DNA from 4 places in the Paenibacillus sp. FSL R5-0341 genome. Region 2 is predicted to be linked to each of the others. Evidence: riboswitches for the same ligand, from Rfam matches in the RefSeq annotation. Region 2 holds a riboswitch; each other region holds the start of a gene.

Region 1 (5,104 bases), 2.1 Mb from region 2:
TACGCCACCTTGAAGCTGATCCCCGTGACAGGAAATACAATTGGCTTTGACCAGTGCCTCAGCCTGTCCTGCATCCATCGTCACTTCCGGCATGGTTGGTTTCGCTTCTTCAGCCACTTCCTCTTTCCCTGGAAGCGTAAACATTAAAACAATAGCTAAAGCGCATGCTGCAAAAAATACCCCGCTCATGATCCATTTGTGCATCCCTTATGTCCCCTCCAGAATGAAAGATCATCTAACCTGAAACTATCCATATCATTATAACGGAACCTGTAGTGACATCATAGCATTTTGTGGTAATTTTTTGAACTAATCACATAACAAGGGGCAGATTTGGCTGTTTTGCAATGAATTCTACTCACGAGGCCCCTCATAAACCATACAGTGAAAGGGCATTAAACCGCTTGGGGTCTGTCGTTCGTATGTATCCTGGGTGACAAATCCATTCTTCAGATAGACTTGAATGGCACGGGCATTCCAGGTGAGAACTTCCAGATCGATCTCATTCGTCCGATTCCGGCGAATGGCTTCCTGTACAATGGCGGTGACAAAAGCTTTCCCTTGACCCTGACCACAAAGCTCTGGATGCATGCCGAGGCCAATCCGGGTTACCCCTTGAAGTGGGAAGTATTGAGCGAATCCGCAGATCCGATCATGCTGATCTAGAACAATAGCATATTGTTCCTGTCGCAGCTGTGCATCCCCAAACTCCACTTCCAGTGCTTTCATCTGCTCCCAGGGTAGCCAGCTATAGATATTGTAAGGCGGGTCATACTGCCAACTGCAGATAAGCTCCGCATGTTCTTCTTGCATGGGTACAACATGAAACGTTACAGGGGCTTCATTCATACATCTGCACGCTCCTCTCATTCATTACCAAACTCTCTGTCCACTCTACAAAAGAGCTGTTCATTTAGCAAGTCTCCCTTTCCAGGAAAAAAATGAAACAAAAGTTCCGGTAATTCCGTTTATATTATAACGGGATGGGTAAAAACATCATAAGGGCACGGACGAGCGAACGAAAAATGAACCTGTTGATGTCGCAGGATATACCTCGTGTGTAACTTGCAACGTAAAAACGTGAACAGGGAATGAAGCACAAAAAAACCGCCGGATACATTCCTGCGGAGAATGTACCGGGCGGTTCTGTTATGCTTCTTGCTTCGTTCCAGTATGGTTAATGGTTACAGCATCATGTTGCTCAGCTTGTCCCTAGTCAAGGGCCAGTGATTCATATGCGTCCGTGCTCATAATCCGTTTAGCGCCAACATAACGATTGGCCCAATAGTTTTCACTCAATGCACTGATCGTAACACCTTTGGAAGAAGAGGAGTGTGCGAACTTTCCATCCCCTACAAAGATTCCTACATGAGATACGCCTTTACCTGTTGTATTGAAGAAAACCAGATCGCCAGCTCTCATCTCCATGCGGGATACGGAATCACCCATGTCGAATTGGGAACTCGATTGGCGTGCCAAATCAATACCCAATTTGTCGAATACATACCGTGTAAATCCGGAGCAGTCAAAGCCGTTAAGCGTTGTTCCCCCACTTTTGTATGTAGTTCCCATTGCTGAATCAATTACTTTGTCCATCTTTGAATCTGCGAATGCGCTGCCTGCACCAAGCGATAACGCGAATGTGAGGCTAAGTACAGCTGCGGTTAATTTCTTCTTTAACAAGAGATATACCCCTTCCAACGCCTGCGAGGTTAGCTTAAGGATTCGGTTGAAGGTCCCCTATGATCCCTCTGTAGCAAGATCAATTCACCCATAACTGGTTCCCCCGCTTCCCAGGTGCCAGGAATTTGGCTATGCTAGTTATGCACCTGCGAAATCAAGAAATGACGATTTAATTTTAAGTAGTTACAAATATGAATGTAAAGATTACAAAGTTGTTACTAAAAACTCACTGCGATTATTGTAACAGAGGAGTACCGGTTTGGCAACGTTTAGCAACAAAATTAGCAAAAAAAACCTCGACCTTTGACGGGGAAAGGTTGAGGTTTGCCTATTTATAAGTACATATCAGGCCATAAGTTTAACATGTGATGGTAACAATTTTTAAACTATCTGCTCTAACCTTTGGATGTTTTGGACTGCCATAACCGGAAATGGGCGCATATTTTCCACAGGCTCAATAGACATCTGGCAAGTGGATACGTCTGTTGTAGTATAAGTCCGGTGAGTCCCGTTAGTAACCATGAGGCTGAAGTGAATGCCCCGAAGACGAGCAGGTGAACTCCGCCCAGCAGCAGTGCAATGCCGATCACAGCGATGAGATGACGCAGTGCAATCCAGAGCGCCTTGAGTGTACCGTGAGCCCCACCTTCCCCTTCCGGTGCCGAAACACCGAACTGCATGTAGAGCAGGGTGTGGTGAATAATCCAACCATATACGATCCAAGCAGCAACATAAGGTATGCCGGGCAAGAGTAATTGAAGGGAATGAAATCCATCCATTAGAATCGAGTACAGCTTTGGCACGAGCCAGTAGCCAGGCAGAAGCACCAATAATGTACGAATGGTGTGGAGCAGCAGCATCGGTTTCCACAGATTTTTAATCCCGCGGACGAATGGAATTCGCTCTTCTGTACTATTATAGTGCTGAAGCGAGTAGAGCAGTCCTGCCTGAATGAGGGGGCTGATTAACATACGAAGCAGTAGCATAGCCCCCAGAATCCACAGATAACGATGAACCTCCGGATGGGTAGACAGGTTCAGTTGGCTTTCCATTTTGAACAAAAGCGTACTCAGCTCCCCGGCATCAGTATCCGGATAACGCAGGAGTAGTGGGACGACAGCCGATTGTATCATTCGATAGAGGAAATATCCCCATATAAGTTGATAAAGAAATAAAAGTGCTGCAATGAACATATGCTGACGGACGAGAAACCAGCCTTCACGTATTTTCGCTTTCACCGTTTCCACCTCACCATGACAGACTTCCGAATATGGCTTCTATTAGTTTGGTTACACTCATGCTCCAGCGGGACTTCGCCTGCTCATCCAGTCCGGCTTTCAGGAAATTGTTCATATGGCGGTTCTCCAGCACGATCGTGTAGAGGGGATCGGTCATGGCCCAGGACACGGGAGATGTGTGAGTTAATTTATAGGTGATGCGATCTTCTTTGCCATCCCATTGCTTGGTGAGGATATGTCCGTCTTCAAAAGCAATTCGAACAGGAACGGCGTTGTAATCACTGCCTTTTTTCGCAATTGTTACGGATGACTCGTACAATGTTTGGCCGTCTTTCTGTACGGGTGTAACATGAATCTTCTCTACAGCAAAGTCAGCCATTCCGTTACCATAGACATATTGTTCAAAATAATCAGACCAGGAAGTACGGGTCACTTGTTCCACAACTTTTTGAAAGTCAGTCGAAGTGGGATGTTTGAAACGGTACTTTTTCACATAGGTAGAGAGAATGCGTTCCATCTTTTTCGCACCGACTTGATGTTCAATACCGAGCAATACAAGCTTGCCACGTGTGTAGACATTGGCTGCATACTCGTTCTGGGAATCGAACTTCCAGGATTCTTGTGTTAAAGATGAAGGAGACGTAATCAGTCCCGATTGCACCGGCAGGTTTGGGATCAGTCCGTATTCCTGCTCCATCAGTTTGTCTTCTGCATAAGAGGTGAACCCCTCATCCAGCCAAGCTTCCTCGAACTCGTTGCTGGCAACCATGCCATAGAAGTATTGATGTCCAATCTCGTGGACTACGGTTCGTTCCAGGTCATAACCTGGCGTGGTGTCATCCGCTCCAAAGGCTGTGATTAGCGTGGGATATTCCATGCCCCCGGCACCATTCCCCGTTTTAGGTGGAACAACGATGGACAAGGTGGCGTAAGGATATGGACCAAACCATTTGCTATAATTGGATAGAGCGGCCTTCGCAGCGTAGAAATAACGTTCTTTCAGATCCTGATGAGCAGGGTCCAGATATAACTTGATTCGTACACCAGGAACGTTGGGCGCAGAGAATGGCTCTTCGGCGTACACAAAATCGGGCGAGGCTGCCCAGGCGAAGTCATGCACATCATCGGCATAGAATTGATAGACTTTTTCTCCATTCTTCACTACAGCTTGCTGCGTTGGAAATCCGGTAGCAGCCACCTTGTATGTTTCAGGCACCCGAATACGCACACTATATATACCGAAGTCGGCGTAAAACTCCGAATTGCCGTGGTATTGGTGCAGATTCCAGCCTTCCGTTGTTCGTCCACGCCTGCCCACAGGTTCATAGGCACTTAGTTTGGGAAACCATTGACCTGCCATAACAAAATCATCAGCGGTTCCCATCCGGGCAAAAATCTTGGGCAGATTCACTTCGAATCGGGTGTGGACTGTGATGCTTTCCCCGCCTTTGACGGGTTTGGGCAAGCGTACTTTAATGAGGGTGGTGTCCTTGATATTTCCGTCATCTGGCTGCACATACTGCATCCGGTGCAGCAGAGAGAGCCCGTCCTCCGTTTTCATTTCGGTAATATGCATGGAGCCATAGCCATTGGTAGGCATGACATCACCCCGAAGCTTTCCGCCGGATTCCTTCATAAAGGTGGTGTCAGCAGAAGAGAAGGCATTGGGGTACATATGAAAATAAAGCTCATTGACGGTTTTTTTGCCTGGATGTGTCCATGTAATCGTCTGAGTTCCTTCCAGTACATTCCCTTCTGCCAGTTTTACATCCATGTGATATTCCACAATACGGTTACTGTACACTTCGGCGGTAGGGGTCTGTACACTTTCTGGAGGTGCTGGCGTTGGAGCTATTGCCTTGGGCTTGCCCGATTCCGGGGCGAGTACTGGCAATTCAGAATGAGTGGAGCGATTGTAACCCAGAGTGATCCATATCCCTCCGGCCAGCACACATAGGGCCAGGGATGCGGTGAGCCAGCTCTTGGCGCGTCGTGGAATCATCGATAAATACCTCCCGTTGACAAGCATCTACAGCATGTATATGTTTGCAATGGGCCAATTATTAGTTAAAATATTTGTATCAACTCTTGGAGGCTATAAACATGGACCAAAACGAGCAAAACGGCAAAAAACAGATTGCCTTGAATATCGTTAGTGCAAAAAGCAAGCATAAAGGCTTCGG
Region 2 (5,104 bases):
GTACAAGGTATGCTTGACCCACGAAAGACATGACAATCGATAGCAAGCTCTGGCTTGAAATGCAGCTTAAGGACAGCCCTCGGGCAATTTCGCTTGAACTTATAGACAGATATATGATACTTTTACCTCATAGGATAGGCTTGGGAGGTCAAATCATGGAAGTATTGAAACAACGAATTTTACAAGAAGGTGTTGTCATCTCGGATCAGGTATTGAAGCTGGATGGTCTATTGAACCACCAGATTGATCCTGCATTAACGATGGAGATGGGACGGGAGTTTGCTGCCCGGTTTCGTGAAAGTGGAGTAACTCGGGTCATTACGGTAGAATCCTCAGGCATTCCGGTTGCTTTTGCCGCAGCTCATGAACTTGGGGTACCGCTAGTATTCGCCCGTCGCAAAAAAACGCTTCTGGCTGATCCTGATGCCTACTGTGAACGTGTACCGTCCTTTACCAAAGGAATTGTAACAGACATTATGGTATCCCGCGAGTTCATTCATGAGAATGACCGTATTCTGTTCATTGATGATATCATCGCCAATGGGGATGCTGCTCGTGGAGTCATCAAAATTATTGAGCGTTCCGGTGCGGAACTCGTCGGATTCGGCGTTGTGGTCGAGAAAAGTTTTCAGGCAGGGGCACGCACGATTCGTGAACAGGGTATTCCGGTGGAAGCCTTGGTACGTATTCGTTCTCTGAACGATGGAACGGTACAATTTGACGATAACGAAATGTGACATTTTAAAGGAATAGGGCCTATTTTTTGAACTATGCCTTTGCATGACCGCAGATTTCATTTATAATGGGGTTATGTTAGGGAGAGGAGGCAACACCATGGGGAACCAACCGGCAACAGAACAATTTTTTATTGATAAGCTGGCGGAATCGAAAGTTCATTTTGAACGTGCCCTGGATTGTAAACATACGGAATTCGATGACCTTTATCCCTATATGATTGAACATCCTCAATTTTTCTGGTACAAACGCTATGTTGCCTGGTCAGAATTACTGACGATTGTAGGCTTGTGCGAAGAGTTGTCCTTCTCTTGGAAAGAACAATTTACACCGCATCAAGTGGAGTACCTTGAAGAACGTGTGATGTCCGCCAAAGTGCTTGATTTTTGGTTCGAGAAGAACGACAGCAAAGAGCACGCGCAGCGGTAACTTTCAGTCGGGACATAATTTCGAATGACATGACAGTCCAATACAGTCACGTGAGACCTAAATGACATTTCATTTAGGTCTCTTTTTGTAAATAAATTTGGAATATAGGAGCCAAGAACATGATCAGTGATACAGAATTGGACGCCCTGCGTCTGTCAGGTGAGAAAGTAAGAGTAGTACGGGACGAGCTGGAGTCAAACGATGTAACCGGGATTGTCGTTGCCTGGGATGGCGAGCAGGTATTGATCCGGCGGCAAAATAGACGTGTCGTCAAGCTAGATCGCAGTTACCGATATCAGCTGTTCAGCGAACCGCGCCAGAGTCCACTTGGTGAGTAGCAATCGCTTATGATTGTGGCAAAGCCATGAGCATTTATATGTTTGGAATTACCATGATTTCTTGGCATAATTGGCTCACTCGGGAGAGAAAATAGGTACAGTGGAAACGATCTGTAACTATAGCTGAGAGGGTGTGCTACAAGACATGACATTGATGAATGATAAAGTTCATGCCTACAAGGATCAGATTGGAGCATTAAGCGATGTGCTGCCAGGAGTGGTGAAGTCGTATCATGAGTTTACTGGAGAATGCTTTCAGCCTGGCGTGATTGATGCGAAGACAAAACAGCTAATTGCCCTCGGAATAGGACTGTTCGCCAACAATGAGGTATGTACCTTTTACCATGTAGAAGAAGCTCGTGCCAAGGGTGCAACTGATCAGGAGATCATGGAGACCGTTGCCGTTGCCGGAGCTGTAGGAGGCGGACATGCCCTGTCTCAGGGTGCGATGCGAGTGCAGAAGGCGTTGCATTAAACTTAGGAAATATATGAAAAAATAAAACATGGTCATACCCTGTTAGCACAGGAGTATGACCATGTTTTATTTAAAGTTCATCTTTACTTGTTTTACTGTTAAGTGTTTTATTGTATTTGTCTACGTCAGCAAATTTTTCCATTACGGAATAGCGTGCCTTATAATTTATTACTGACGATTTAGTCCGATATTCAATGGTGGATCGGTCACTGGTCCACTTATAAATAAAAGCGTTATTATAGCTTTCGAGCTCTGGTTTACCATATTTGTTCGTAAGCTCTTCCAAAATTTCATCAGATTCCGGATTAGTTAGAGTACCAAAATCGTAACTTGCTTCAATCAGTAAGTAATCGTCCAAAGGATATTCATATGCTTGCTTCATCATGTCCTCTAATTGCTTATCCAATGTCTTTCGTATCTCGTCTTTTCTTGCGTCCGTCGTATTTTCGTTATCAAGTTCCTCACGCAATTGGTTGTTATCTTCTATTTTTTCTGATATTCCTTCATTAGTAAAGGAGTATTCTGCGTCTGCAGTCTTACCCAGAACCACCACATCGGAATAATTAATACTTTTTTCATGATCATTATGTACTTTTTCTTCATAGTTTGTGTTTTCGTTTTTTTCTTCAGATGAAATGACCTTTTTTATTTTACTCCCCCAAGATACTTCTCTGAAATCTTTAACTGTTTCACTACTGCATCCTAAACTACCTATTACTAAAATAACAAAACTTAAAACAAACAATAACTTTTTCAATTGTTCTCCTCACTCCTTTGATTTCCTAAAACATTTTACAATGTTTAAGAAATCAGTTGAAGACAAAAAATGGTTACAAAAAAGGCATCAGGTTATATACCGATGCCTTTTTGTGTATGAATTACATTTTGCCCAACATTTTATCGTACATAAATTGTCCAGTTACCCGACGTGCTGTCACATAACGATCATTGAAGTATGGATTCGATAACTTCGTAATACTTACACCTTTACTACTGGAGGCATGTGCAAATTGTCCGCCGCCAATATATACACCTGTATGTGAAATGCCTTTGCCCATCGTATTGAAGAACACCAGATCACCTGTGCGAATGTTACTTTTGGATACCGGAGTACCTGCTTTGGCTTGCTGCTGCGAAGTACGTGGCAATTCAATGCTGTATTTGTTGAAAAGATATCTCATAAACCCGGAACAGTCGAAGCCGGCCAAAGTCGTGCCACCCCACTTGTAAGGTATACCTGTCATGTTGTTCACTACGGAGTTGATACTGCTTGCCTCTGTGCTTGTTGCCCCGGATGTAAATAGTACAGCTGCTCCAAAAATGGAGATTATCAGTTTTTTCAAAATCAATGTTCTCCCTTCGATGCCTACGGAGTTAGCTAAGGGTTCGGTAGAAGGTTCCCTATATTTCCTATGTATAAGAATAATTCACCCAAAATGGTTCCCCCGTTTTCAAACATGAAACTCGGCAATGAATAATTAAGTTTTTGTAACTATTTGAAACTATATTGCATAAATGCGTAATTGTCAAACCCATTTAAACCCCTTCGTAATACCTCAATGTTAGCGGAATTAAGGTTTTTATATGAAAGAAGGGATCAAGTCTGGGTATCATTCATGACAAAAACGTCATTATTGATTCGCTTAAGACGATTTTGGATAAATAAATAGGTTTGTCATGAGTTAAAAGAACTATTCCGTAATGTTCAATTAAAGAGATTATATTCATTAAGTTGCATATATTGACAAAAATCGATTTATTGCATATTATCTTCTTATCCAATCCACATATTGGATGAAAATTGATTTTATTGTGTTATAAATTCAAATAAAGGAGGTTAAGGGACTAGTTTTATAAGTAAGGTAGAAGTGGGAGATTTATAAAAACAAAATAGGAGAGTGTTATCTTTGAAAGCAAAAAAAATAGTTACTTTTATTCTGGCATGTACGATGGTCTTCTCAGCAGTTGGAATGGCGGTTCTTCCTGTAACAACGGTATCAGCTGCTGATGCTTCAGGCACAACAGCAAGTATATCTGATATTCTGAAGAACCAGCTGCCAGATGGAGGTTGGAGAAAAGACTACAAACAAACAAGTGGAGAATGGGCGAAGTCCACCATCGACAACAAGGCTACATACTCAGAAATTAGAAGATTGGCGAAGGAATTCAAAAAGACCAATGATCCGCGATACTCCACAGCTGCAATCAAAGGAATTAACTTTTTGATCAACATGCAGTATTCAAACGGCGGATGGCCACAAGTCTATCAAAGCTCGGGATATCACAAACACATCACTTACAATGATGATGCAATGATTAATGTAATGATCATGCTGGATGAAGTAGCAACGCGCAAAGGTGACTTCTCGTTTATCGACAGCACACTTGCTAACCGCAGTAAAAATTCAGTTGCCAAAGGTGTAGATGCGATTCTGAATACACAGGTCGTTTCAGGCGGTAAGCTGACAGCATGGGGACAACAACATGATTCCAGTTCCCTTAAACCGGCAAGCGCAAGAATCTATGAAGTACCATCACTGACGGCTGGAGAGAGTGTAACGATTGTTAAATTCCTGAAAACCAGACCTGCTAACGCTAAAATTACAGCATCCATTAAAGGAGCTGAAGCTTGGTTTAACAAAGTCAAAATTACGGGCTACAAGTATGAAAGAGCGAACGGAGACAGCAAAATTATTGCTGATTCCAAAGCTGCACCGATCTGGGCTCGCTTCTATGAAGTGGGGACAGATAAACCGATCTTTATTGGTCGTGACGGGGTAGTTAAATATAAACTAAGTGATATTGATAAAGAAAGAAGAGGCGGTTACGCATGGTATGGCAACTGGCCTTCCAAGCTGTAACTCGTAACATGCCTAAGGTTTCACAAAGTTAATCCCTAGTAACGATAAGTAAAGCCCGAATCAGACATGGACGTCTGGCTCGGGCTTTATTGTTATTATTTTCAGTGTTGACATGATAAATTGTACATGATATATTATTTCTTGTCGCCAAGATATATCACGAAGATATACAATATGCGGTCGTGGCGGAATTGGCAGACGCGCACGGTTCAGGTCCGTGTGGGCTAACCCCCCGTGGAGGTTCGAGTCCTCTCGACCGCATCATA
Region 3 (5,104 bases), 650 kb from region 2:
GCAGCCAACCGAATCATATTTGGCGAAGGTCTGTTCGAGCTGGCTGAAATCAATCCAGGGGTGCAGAGCGCGTGCGAGTCTGATCAATCGTTTACCCATCGTAGCAGCTTCTTCTCTGAGATCTCCAGGAGTTCGCTGAACATGTACGAGCTTGTCGATCAGGGCTATCCGCCATGTATCCTTGTGATCTGCTGCGGTATAGATGCCTTTGATGGCCATGCCTTCAAGACGAACGATGCTGGGGTGCAACTGACAACGCATGAATGATTCGAGATCTTCAGCATTACGAATGGTACCCTCCTTGATATGGATATCCATGCCGAAGGAATGGGTGAACCCTCCAACCTGAATAGAGGAATCAAGCAGTTTAACATAATCGAGCAGCTTATTCCCACGGTTCACAATCATTCGCCTCCTGTGTTCGCTAAATGTCACTTTAATTAACATTTATATTCCTTATTGTTTGCTTTATGTTTGAAAATCCGAATTATATGATAGTTATCATCCCATAAATGTCCGCTTTTTGTCAATGGTGTCATTGAAATTCAATGGATTAAATCTGAAATTCAATATTAGTGTTATTTTATATAACATTTAAAGTTAAATGTTTGAGAAATGTAGGGGGGACTATATATAAATGAATCAACAAGATCGGCTCTTACCGAAAAAGAGGGGATCGAATCTAATAATATGCAGTTCATGGGTAAAGATGACGAGAATATGCGATTTTTGATGAAAATGCCTAGTTGAAAAAGAAGTATTAAAAAACACTTTACTTTTAGAACAGAACCCGGTATAATCAATTCTGTTGCCGATTATTTACGACATGCGGTCGTGGTGGAATGGCAGACACGCTATCTTGAGGGGGTAGTGGGCGTATGCCCGTGGAGGTTCGAGTCCTCTCGACCGCATCATATGAACGATGAAGAAGAAGCTTTCCGTTATTGGAAAGCTTCTTTTTTGTCTTTTTTGAACAGTCTGACATCGGGGTTGAAAAAAAGGCCATCCATGATCGGAGGTAATGGAGCTCTACCTTTCCGGCTACGGGTGGCCTGTGCATTATTTTTGGAGTAAGTTCTTGATATCTTCTTCAATCTTATCCGGTGTTGTTTTGGGAGCATAACGTTTAATGACCTGTCCGTTCTGATCCACAAGGAATTTGGTGAAATTCCATTTGATTGCTTTGGAGCCGAGCAGGCCAGGAGCTTCTGTGCTAAGGTGCTGGAAGAGAGGGTGAGCGCTTGAGCCGTTCACATCAATTTTCTCAAACATAGGGAAGCTTACGCCATAATTCATCTGACAGAACTCGGCAATATCATCGGAAGAACCTTTTTCCTGTGCAAACTGGTTGCTTGGGAAACCAAGAACTTCAAATGGAGCATCCTGGAACTTGTCTTGCAGTTCTTGCAGACCTTTGAATTGAGGAGTAAGGCCGCATGAGCTTGCCGTATTCACAATCAGGAGCACTTTGTCACGGTAGTCGGACATTTCAACTTCTTGACCGCGAAGGGTATTCACTTTGTAATCGTAGACTGTCATCTAAATCGCCTCCATTGATATACTCTTATATCTTCTATTATATTGGTTGCAATTAAATATTGCAAAACTAATGTGGTGTTAAAAGAATCAAAACAGGCAACTTGTGCAGAATACGTGAATGAATTGCGAAGTGATTTTCGTCAGCGTGAGAATTAGATAGCCTTGAAGAGATGGATAGAGTATAACCTTATTGTAAGCGTTATTATGGATGAGTATTGGCAGAAATCTGCCGATTCGGTGATCTGTGCGGACTTTACAGCGTCATGGCGCGGGTGTATGATTCATAACGTAATTTCAATTTAAACTAAATTGTACTTGAAAAACGAAACAAACGATAATATCGCTCGATCTTACTTTAAGATATACGAACGATGTTTTAATCGCTGAGTTTCCATTCATTCATGAGTGGGAAACGGGGGAACCAACGGAATGCGCTGTCCAGGACAGTAGGCATTCATGGGGTGAATTTTCCGGTGACAGCCGGAAATAGGGCGACTCTCGCGCCCGAATCCGTCAGCTAACCTCGTAAGCGTTAAAGGGAGAGGCAACAAGCCGTACGCTGGTTCATGGCGTTTTCGCCATGGGTTATTTAAGAAGCGTTCGGGAGGCCTTGGTCCCCCACGCTTCTTTTTTGTTGTCTTTTCACGCCAAGGGAGGAACGAATGATGGATACTGAGATGATCTTAGTGACTGCTCCAAATGAAGCAGGACGCAAATTTATCAAATTGCTGATGTACAAAAAAATGCCGTTTGCCGTTCTAACCAACAGTGCAGGGGAAGAGCGGAGACTCCGCAGAATCGGGGTAGAGCATGTCATTCGCATGAATACGGCTGCAGCTCAAAAATGGTTTTTGCCGCAGGGTAGCGTAGGCAACGTGTTTATTTTCGAGAACAGCCTGAATCTGACCTGTCGTTATTTACAGATCTGCCGTTCATGGACTTCGAAATCCCTGTGCGTCATCACGGAGCAGAGTCATCCAAAGGGCATCTATCGCGGGATGGGCGCAGACCGGATTGTATATTCGCTCAATGGGGAAGTCGGCTTTCTCCTCAATGGTTAATGCCATAGCTTGTGATTGCTCAGGTGTTAGGTGCCTGTTATAATTGAATGTATTAGAATCAAATTCACTCAAGGTATTATGAAATTGATTCATCGATAAACGGAAATTTGAGGAGACTCATGCGTGATGGTGGGTCTTCTTTTTTTATGCTTACAGGGAGGAATTGGCATGCCGGATGTGAGTGGGTTAAAGTGGTTATTTTTTGATGTTGGAGATACGCTGGTGGATGAATGGGAGCCGGTTGATGATATTATCGGACAGTTCGTCCGTGAAGCTTGTGCTTTAGGGTATCCAGTAGAAATTGAGGCGGTACGCGAACTGTTCGCGAGCTGTTACCGGAAATACGAGCAATGGCCCATGAGAGTGGCGATTCGCACATTCATTGAAGACGAGGGCCACCGGAAACAGATTCAGGACAAGCTGAAGTTTCAAAAAGATCTTGAACGTCCTTTTCCTTCAGCGGATTCCGTTCTGCAGCAGTTGTCACGGTATTATCGCATTGGCATTATTGCCAATCAGAGTCCTGGAACGGAAGAGAGACTGGAGAGCTACGGCTTGCGGAAGTATGTTGATGTTCTGGCGTGTTCAGCCGAAGAAGGAGTGTCCAAGCCAGACCCTGAGTTATACGCTGTGGCCTTGAAACAGGCAGGCTGTGAACCAGAGGAAGCTGTCATGGTCGGGGATCGGATCGATAACGACATTATTCCTGCCCGGAAGATGGGTATGCACACGATTCGAATCATGCAGGGTTATGGGAGATTCCAACCGGAACTCTCCGATGACGACCGTGCGGATTGGACCGTTGATTCATTGGATCAGCTCCTGCCGTTACTGATACCAAATCAGAATTAGATGATTGCGTTCAAGAGGTTCTACTCTAAATGAAAACACGTTGCTGTGCAGCAACAAAAAAGGCTGATCAACTTGGGTATAGCATACCGGAGTGATCAGCCTTTTTGACATTTAGTTGATTAGGACGAGATTAGAACAACCGGATCGTCTGAATGATCAGATATACATTCAGCACAACGATAACAGCGGCAATGATCCATGAGATGATTTTGAGCCACAATTTGTTGGCGAATGCACCCATGCTTTTTTTATCACTTGTGAACATCACCAGGGGAATTACAGCAAAAGGTAATTGAAGAGAAAGCACGACCTGGCTCAAAATGAGTAGTTCTTCTGTGCCGTGTTCTCCTGCAATGGCTGTGACAATCACCGCCGGGATGATGGCGATCAGACGGGTGACCAGTCTGCGCAGCCAAGCCGGAATTCGAATGTTCAGGAAACCTTCCATAACTATTTGTCCAGCGAGTGTACCTGTGAGGGTAGAGTTCTGACCTGATGCTAACAGAGCCACACCGAACAGGATACTTGCAACCGTAGTACCTAATAGAGGGGTCAGCAGATGATAGGCATCAGCGATCTCGGCAACCTGCGTCATACCAGCACTGTGAAATACAGCGGCAGATACAATCAGGATAGCTGCATTGATGAACAGGGCCAGTGTCAGCGCGATCGTAGAGTCCATGGTGGAGTACCGAATGGCTTCTTTTTTGCCCTGTGGTGTCTGTTCAATCTGACGGGTCTGCACAATGGAAGAATGCAGGTACAGATTATGCGGCATTACGGTTGCTCCAATAATACCAATAGCGATATAGAGCATAGCCGGATTTTGCAGAATCTCGACATTCGGTACAAAACCGTGCAGAACACCGCCCATATCCGGTTTCGCCAGGAACAGGTCAATCCCGAAGCATAGGGCAATGGTTGCCATCAGCACAATGACGAGTGTCTCCAAAGCGCGGAAGCCTTTGTTTTGCAGGACGAGTATCAGGAGTACATCGACTGCGGTGATGATCACGCCGTATAACATGGGGATGTTAAATAACAGCTTTAACGCGATGGCAGAACCTATAACCTCAGCCAAATCAGTGGCTGCAATGGCAAGCTCACACAGAATCCATAACATCATGACGACCGGCATGCTGAATCGTTCGCGACAGGCTTGAGCCAGATCCCGTCCAGTGACGATGCCGAGCTTGCCAGCCAGCGACTGAAGGACAACGGCCATCAGATTTGAGAGCAGAATGACGGACAGCAAGGTATACCCAAACTGCGAGCCGCCTGCAATATCCGTTGCCCAGTTGCCGGGGTCCATGTAGCCTACGGCAACGAGGTATCCGGGGCCTACAAAGGCGAGGAATTTCTTCCACCATGCAGCATTCTGCGGAACCTTCATGGAGCTATGCGCTTCTCCGAGCGAAGGGGCCATGCCCGCAGTGGATAATGATTCTTTTGAAGGAGCGTTAAATGGATTTTTTTTACTCATACGATAATCACCTGACTTTGAAATATTGATGCGGAATGAACCGCTTATGATATATCTAAATTTTTATGTTTATTGTTACATTGTACTCCTTCAAATGTTTTTGTCTAGCGCAACTTTTATGTATCAGCACAAAATTTCGATTACAGCTTGAAGATGCCCCTTCGTATAT
Region 4 (5,104 bases), 2.2 Mb from region 2:
GATCCGGATCTGTCAGTACGATGACTCCCCGTCTCTCCTGAGCAAGCGCAATCCGCTTCAAAATGCGCTGGTTGATGGCTGATCCACCTGTTTCTATTGTATCGGCTTCCACGGCCCGACGAATGGCTACCGTATCGTCACGGCCTTCCACCACTATGACTTCTTTTATCATGTTCCATTTCTTCCTTTCTAACGCAAAAAGAAGAGGAATATCCTCTTCTCTGCCAAACGGCGGGGGAGACTGAATTCAGACCCCTCCGCCGCATATTCCGCATGAATCATTCATGCAACTATTTTATAGCATTCCCATTTCAAAGTAAAACGATTTTAGTTCGCTTCCGGCTTCACCGGACCGATCACGTAGACCGTCTTGCCTTTCTTGCGTCCAAAATTCAGAGCATGCTTCACACTGTCATAATATACATCAATTTTGTTGCCTTTAATGGCACCGCCTGTATCTTCCGCACGACGGAAGCCCAGACCTTCGATATATACCCACCAGCCAATTGGAATGACTTTGGGATCAACCGCAATGGTGCGCCCTTCCGTTACACGAGTACCGGAAGCTGTTTTAGTGCCGATGCCAGGCTCTTCGGAAGAGTAGGCAGTCATGGATACATTTTTAAGTACTTTGGAGTATTTAAAAGAAGTTCCGGATACGGTAATCACTTTGCTGCCCGAGGCAGAGGTTTTCTTCGAGTTCGTTGTTGTTGCCTGTTTGGTTGTTGAAGTTTGAGCCGATACGGTCTGAATCACAGGCTCTTTTACGACCGGTTTTGCTTTGGTGCCGACTGCGATCACTTTATCTACACGATTATTCGCGACGGATTTGCCGACCATTTTTTTGGAGACCAATTCTCCATCCTGAAATACCTTTTCGATATGCTGGACAAGTGTGCCTTCTTTGCCGTTTACAACAACACGGTTATCCCCTTTGTACAAGCTAGGGTCAGCCGTTTTGATCACTTTATAAGCGATCGGTTGTTCTACATCCACTGTACGCTTTGTTACCCGCACTACACGGATTTTCATATCCGCTTTGACTGTAGTTCCAAGCGCCGGATACACTTTGTCATTACTTGCAACTTGAATACCTGATTTTTGAATTGCCTCTTGTACCGATGAATCGGTTGTATACAGAGTCTTGGTGTCTCCGTCTGCCGTAATGTTAACTGGAACGGCCCGCTCAATAACGATTCGGTCTCCATCTGTAATCGCCCCGTTCATGGACATGGATACCTTATCGTGAGGGCTGACTGTGATTGACTGCTCCTCCAGCATTTCCTGAAGCATTCCTGTACGAGTCTCTACCACCTGAGCTTTGCCATCAATAACCAGTGAAATTTGTTTCCCGGCCTGACCGTAAACGACTAACAAGATCATGATTGTAAGCGCAATTGAGAAAATCGCGATCAATGCCATTTGACGCATGTTCTCATGCTTCCACCGCAACGCGAAAGACTTACTGGATGATCGTGACTCATGGGTCTCTTCTGGTTGGAATGTGCCCACTTCTCCGTCCTCCTTCATAGCCTCGTCGTCTAAAGTAATGCATGATGTCTTTGACGTGACTATACCAAATTTTCTACAGAACACAGATTGGACCAACATAATCCGGTTCTGCACCATGAATCAATCTTCGCAACATGATGTCATCCTCCTGAATACCTACCGTATGATGACAACATTTCTTTTATTCAAAAACAAAAAAGCCAAAGAAAGAGTGTAAGAGGAACTCTTTCGTGGCTTCCGAATGATTCTGAATATCGGAAATTCATGCACGAGGTTGCCTCTCTTTTTCCGCTTGCGAGGTTAGCTGTCGGGTTCGGGCGAAAGAGAGCCGCCCTATCTTAGGTCACCCGCTCATGGCGGACGCCCTTGAATTCACCCCGAGACCCAAAGAAGAAATCAAATACGGCTTCGCAGATCCTTTCGCTGCTTTTGGGTCAGCGAATGATGCGCACCGGCCAAATACACCGATGTTTAAGCCCTATTGGTTCCCCCGCTCTCCGTTAACGGAGACTCAGCGAGACTGATTCATGAAAGTAATGTTGCTTCCTCGGAAAGTGTCCCTTTGTTCATCCCCCGAACATCTGTCCAATTTTCCGCACAACAATTCACTGAAAAGATGATATCCTGTTTTGATGCATGTTGTAAAGCGTTGATCAAGTACGTTTTTCTGAATATTTGGTTAAAATATTGTAATATTCTTGATTTATTTGGATCAAAGAGCAAATTAACTCCGCTTAACTCCCTTTTTCACCTGATTTACTCGTTTTTTTAACGAATCCCAAATCGTTCCATGGCATTTTTGGTGGTTATTGCAGCAATTTCCTCTACCGAAATGCCTTTAATTTCCGCAGCTGCCTCTGCAACCAGACGTACATGCGCTGTCTCATTTCGTTTTCCACGGTACGGATGAGGTGTCAAATATGGCGCATCTGTCTCAATGAAAAACCGGTCCATAGGAACCTTCTCCAGAACCTCTTTTGGCTGCTTTGCATTTTTGAATGTGATTGGACCTCCGAAGGACAGATGGAAGCCCATATCGAGACAACTTTTCGCGGTTTCCCAGCTGCCGGAGAACGAGTGCATCACACCGCCAACCTCGCCCGCCTTCTCTTCACGCAAAATTCTTATAATATCCTCGTGTGCATCCCGATTATGGATGACAATTGGCATGTTCACTTCACGAGCCAATGCAATCTGTTGTCGTAATACGCGATGCTGCACTTCCTTCGGTGAAGTATCCCAGTGATAATCCAATCCAATCTCACCGATTGCAACTACTTTTTCATGCTTGCATAAAGATGCAATCCACTCCAGATCGCCCTCCTGCATCGAGATCGCATCTACCGGATGCCACCCTACAGCTGCATATATAAAGTCATACGTTTCGGCCAGTTTCATTGTCGTTGGAATCGTCTCCCGGTTAAAGCCAATGTTGATCATGCGACCAACCCCGGCGTCCACAGCACGCTGAATCATGTCCTCGCGGTCCTCGTCGAATTGTGGTGCATCCAGATGTGTATGTGTGTCGAACAGCATCATGTTTATATCTCCCTTCATGTCGAACTAACGACTATCTTCTCTTGGAAATTTAATTTAGAAAATCCATTATTTTAATGCTGCGTAAAGAAAATTTTAAAAATCCGTGGATTGCCCATCATTACTCTCATTTCTTCACAAACTACAATATATAGAAGATACACGGATATTTAGATCTATATATCGCTACTTATGATGACTCAACCTACTTTCTTTTACAAAATTATGTCGATCTACATATACTCCCCATTAAAGCAGATTACTGTATCATGAAAAATAGCTCTTTTAGAAAGTGTTTTGATATCGAAATTCTTCACCAAGTTGTATCTTCACCATTACAAGAAATAGGGGCGTATATGGGACGGTAATTCGTGAATAATCGCATCCACCTTGTTTTGCGGGTAATACAAATGATGTTTTCCCCGATGCAGCCCACTGATGGAACGGACAATGTCGGATACCTCTGACAACTCATGTAACTTGTCCTGTCGATCGAGCAGCAGAATCTGCTTATCCGTAGATTCATCCGGACGAAACACATCATACGGATTATCCGACGGAAAATCAATTTCAAGATCATATTCGGGATTGAGACCTGCCTGAACAAAAGCTTCCCGAATCTCTTCCATCATTGTCAAGTCGGTCTGTTCAAGCTCTACATACTTATATAACTTGCGATCCATAAAACGTTCGCATAACTCACTCAGAACAGCATCGTCCTCCTTGCGCCACTGCGTAAATGCCGTCTGAATCAAAGCTTCATCCAACTGTAAATATTCCTCTACCGAAAGTTCTCCTTCAAATAATTGAGGTAGTGGATCGATCATGAAGCGGAATTGAAAACCTTCATGTATCAGTGTTTTCGCTCGCTTGAATATTTGCCGCAATATAATTTCGGAACTACGGGTTACCGGATGGAAGTAAATCTGCCAATACATCTGATACCGAGACATTAAGTAATCCTCTACAGCATGCATGCCTGAATCTTTGACTACAATCCGTCCATGATAAGGGCGCAGCATGCGAAGGATACGATCAAGGTCGATTGTTCCGTAGTTTACTCCTGTAAAATAAGCATCCCTGAGCAAGTAATCCATTCGGTCCGCATCAAGAGGACTGGTTACCAGATTGACCACAATCGGCTGCTCATACGTTTTTTGAATTACAGAAGCCACTTTCTCAGGAAAATCAGGAGCATACCGTCTTAAGATCGCCCCTACTTCGGTATCACCTGTAATGATGCGACAAGTCCAATCTTCGTGATTCATGTCAAAAGCTTCCTCGATGGAGTGAGAGAATGGCCCATGCCCAAGATCATGAAGTAAAGCTGCGCACAGAGCTACAATCTTTTCTTCCTTCGGCCAATCCGAATAATGACTTCTTTCAAATTGAGAAATGATCTTTCGCGTAATCTCATAAACACCCAGTGAATGTGAGAAACGACTATGCTCTGCCCCATGAAAGGTAAGGTAAGAAGTTCCCAACTGCCGAATCCGGCGTAAACGCTGAAACTCGGGAGTGTTAATTAACTCCCATATAACTGGATCTTGCACGTGAATATAATTATGTACCGGATCTTTAAACACTTTCTCTTCCGTTAAACGTTGTTCCATATCGACTCACTCCTTTAATTTCTCTTATATTAACGCTTTGATCTCTACAATTCACCAAAGATTCGACACAAAATGACGAACTTTGTCGAATAACGTAGTTTTGTCGTTTTCCAAATCGACAAAGCTGACATTGATGTTTAAATACGAAAAACGGCTTACAATCCCTTACCACCAGTAACCTTGTGAAAAACAGCCTTAATTTTAAGCTAATTTTAAGGTTGACTGTTTTGGGAATCGTTGGTATGATGAGTATCATAAAACATAAAATAATGTCGAATAATGACAATGATAGTTAGCTGAGAGGAGCACTGATTATAATGATGAAATCAACAGGTATTGTAAGAAAAGTGGACGAACTGGGACGGGTAGTTATTCCAATCGAATTGCGCCGTACGCTCGGTATTGGTGAAAAAGATGCTCTGGAAATCTATGTTGACGGCGAG

The links. A riboswitch is a leader RNA that binds a small molecule or an ion and turns the genes downstream of it on or off. The one in region 2 is predicted to bind cyclic di-AMP.
Region 1: it holds a riboswitch for cyclic di-AMP, as region 2 does, so the genes downstream of both, MKX75_RS00545 (C40 family peptidase) here and MKX75_RS10110 (C40 family peptidase) in region 2, are expected to answer to the same signal.
Region 3: it holds a riboswitch for cyclic di-AMP, as region 2 does, so the genes downstream of both, MKX75_RS06845 (hypothetical protein) here and MKX75_RS10110 (C40 family peptidase) in region 2, are expected to answer to the same signal.
Region 4: it holds a riboswitch for cyclic di-AMP, as region 2 does, so the genes downstream of both, MKX75_RS00155 (3D domain-containing protein) here and MKX75_RS10110 (C40 family peptidase) in region 2, are expected to answer to the same signal.

What each region holds. Positions count from the first base shown of each region.
Region 1 is NZ_CP150241.1:110,783-115,886, forward strand. Features, by position in the region: gene MKX75_RS00535 (cytochrome c) at 1-204, opposite strand, end outside; gene MKX75_RS00540 (GNAT family protein) at 355-849, opposite strand; gene MKX75_RS00545 (C40 family peptidase) at 1,213-1,683, opposite strand; cyclic di-AMP (ydaO/yuaA leader) riboswitch at 1,687-1,824, opposite strand; gene MKX75_RS00550 (hypothetical protein) at 2,079-2,921, opposite strand; gene MKX75_RS00555 (M1 family metallopeptidase) at 2,932-4,923, opposite strand; gene MKX75_RS00560 (YwhD family protein) at 5,025-5,104, shown strand, end outside.
Region 2 is NZ_CP150241.1:2,197,136-2,202,239, forward strand. Features, by position in the region: gene MKX75_RS10085 (xanthine phosphoribosyltransferase) at 156-737, shown strand; gene MKX75_RS10090 (hypothetical protein) at 835-1,164, shown strand; gene MKX75_RS10095 (hypothetical protein) at 1,284-1,502, shown strand; gene MKX75_RS10100 (carboxymuconolactone decarboxylase family protein) at 1,648-1,977, shown strand; gene MKX75_RS10105 (hypothetical protein) at 2,048-2,734, opposite strand; gene MKX75_RS10110 (C40 family peptidase) at 2,856-3,320, opposite strand; cyclic di-AMP (ydaO/yuaA leader) riboswitch at 3,326-3,457, opposite strand; gene pelA (pectate lyase) at 3,876-4,838, shown strand; tRNA gene MKX75_RS10120 (tRNA-Leu) at 5,015-5,099, shown strand.
Region 3 is NZ_CP150241.1:1,544,914-1,550,017, forward strand. Features, by position in the region: gene MKX75_RS06830 (urease accessory UreF family protein) at 1-402, opposite strand, end outside; tRNA gene MKX75_RS06835 (tRNA-Leu) at 829-911, shown strand; gene MKX75_RS06840 (glutathione peroxidase) at 1,060-1,539, opposite strand; cyclic di-AMP (ydaO/yuaA leader) riboswitch at 1,911-2,086, shown strand; gene MKX75_RS06845 (hypothetical protein) at 2,202-2,600, shown strand; gene MKX75_RS06850 (HAD family hydrolase) at 2,769-3,452, shown strand; gene MKX75_RS06855 (Nramp family divalent metal transporter) at 3,583-4,878, opposite strand.
Region 4 is NZ_CP150241.1:29,973-35,076, reverse strand. Features, by position in the region: gene rnmV (ribonuclease M5) at 1-172, opposite strand, end outside; gene MKX75_RS00155 (3D domain-containing protein) at 328-1,512, opposite strand; cyclic di-AMP (ydaO/yuaA leader) riboswitch at 1,786-2,039, opposite strand; gene MKX75_RS00150 (TatD family hydrolase) at 2,281-3,051, opposite strand; gene MKX75_RS00145 (HD domain-containing protein) at 3,384-4,661, opposite strand; gene MKX75_RS00140 (AbrB/MazE/SpoVT family DNA-binding domain-containing protein) at 4,979-5,104, shown strand, end outside.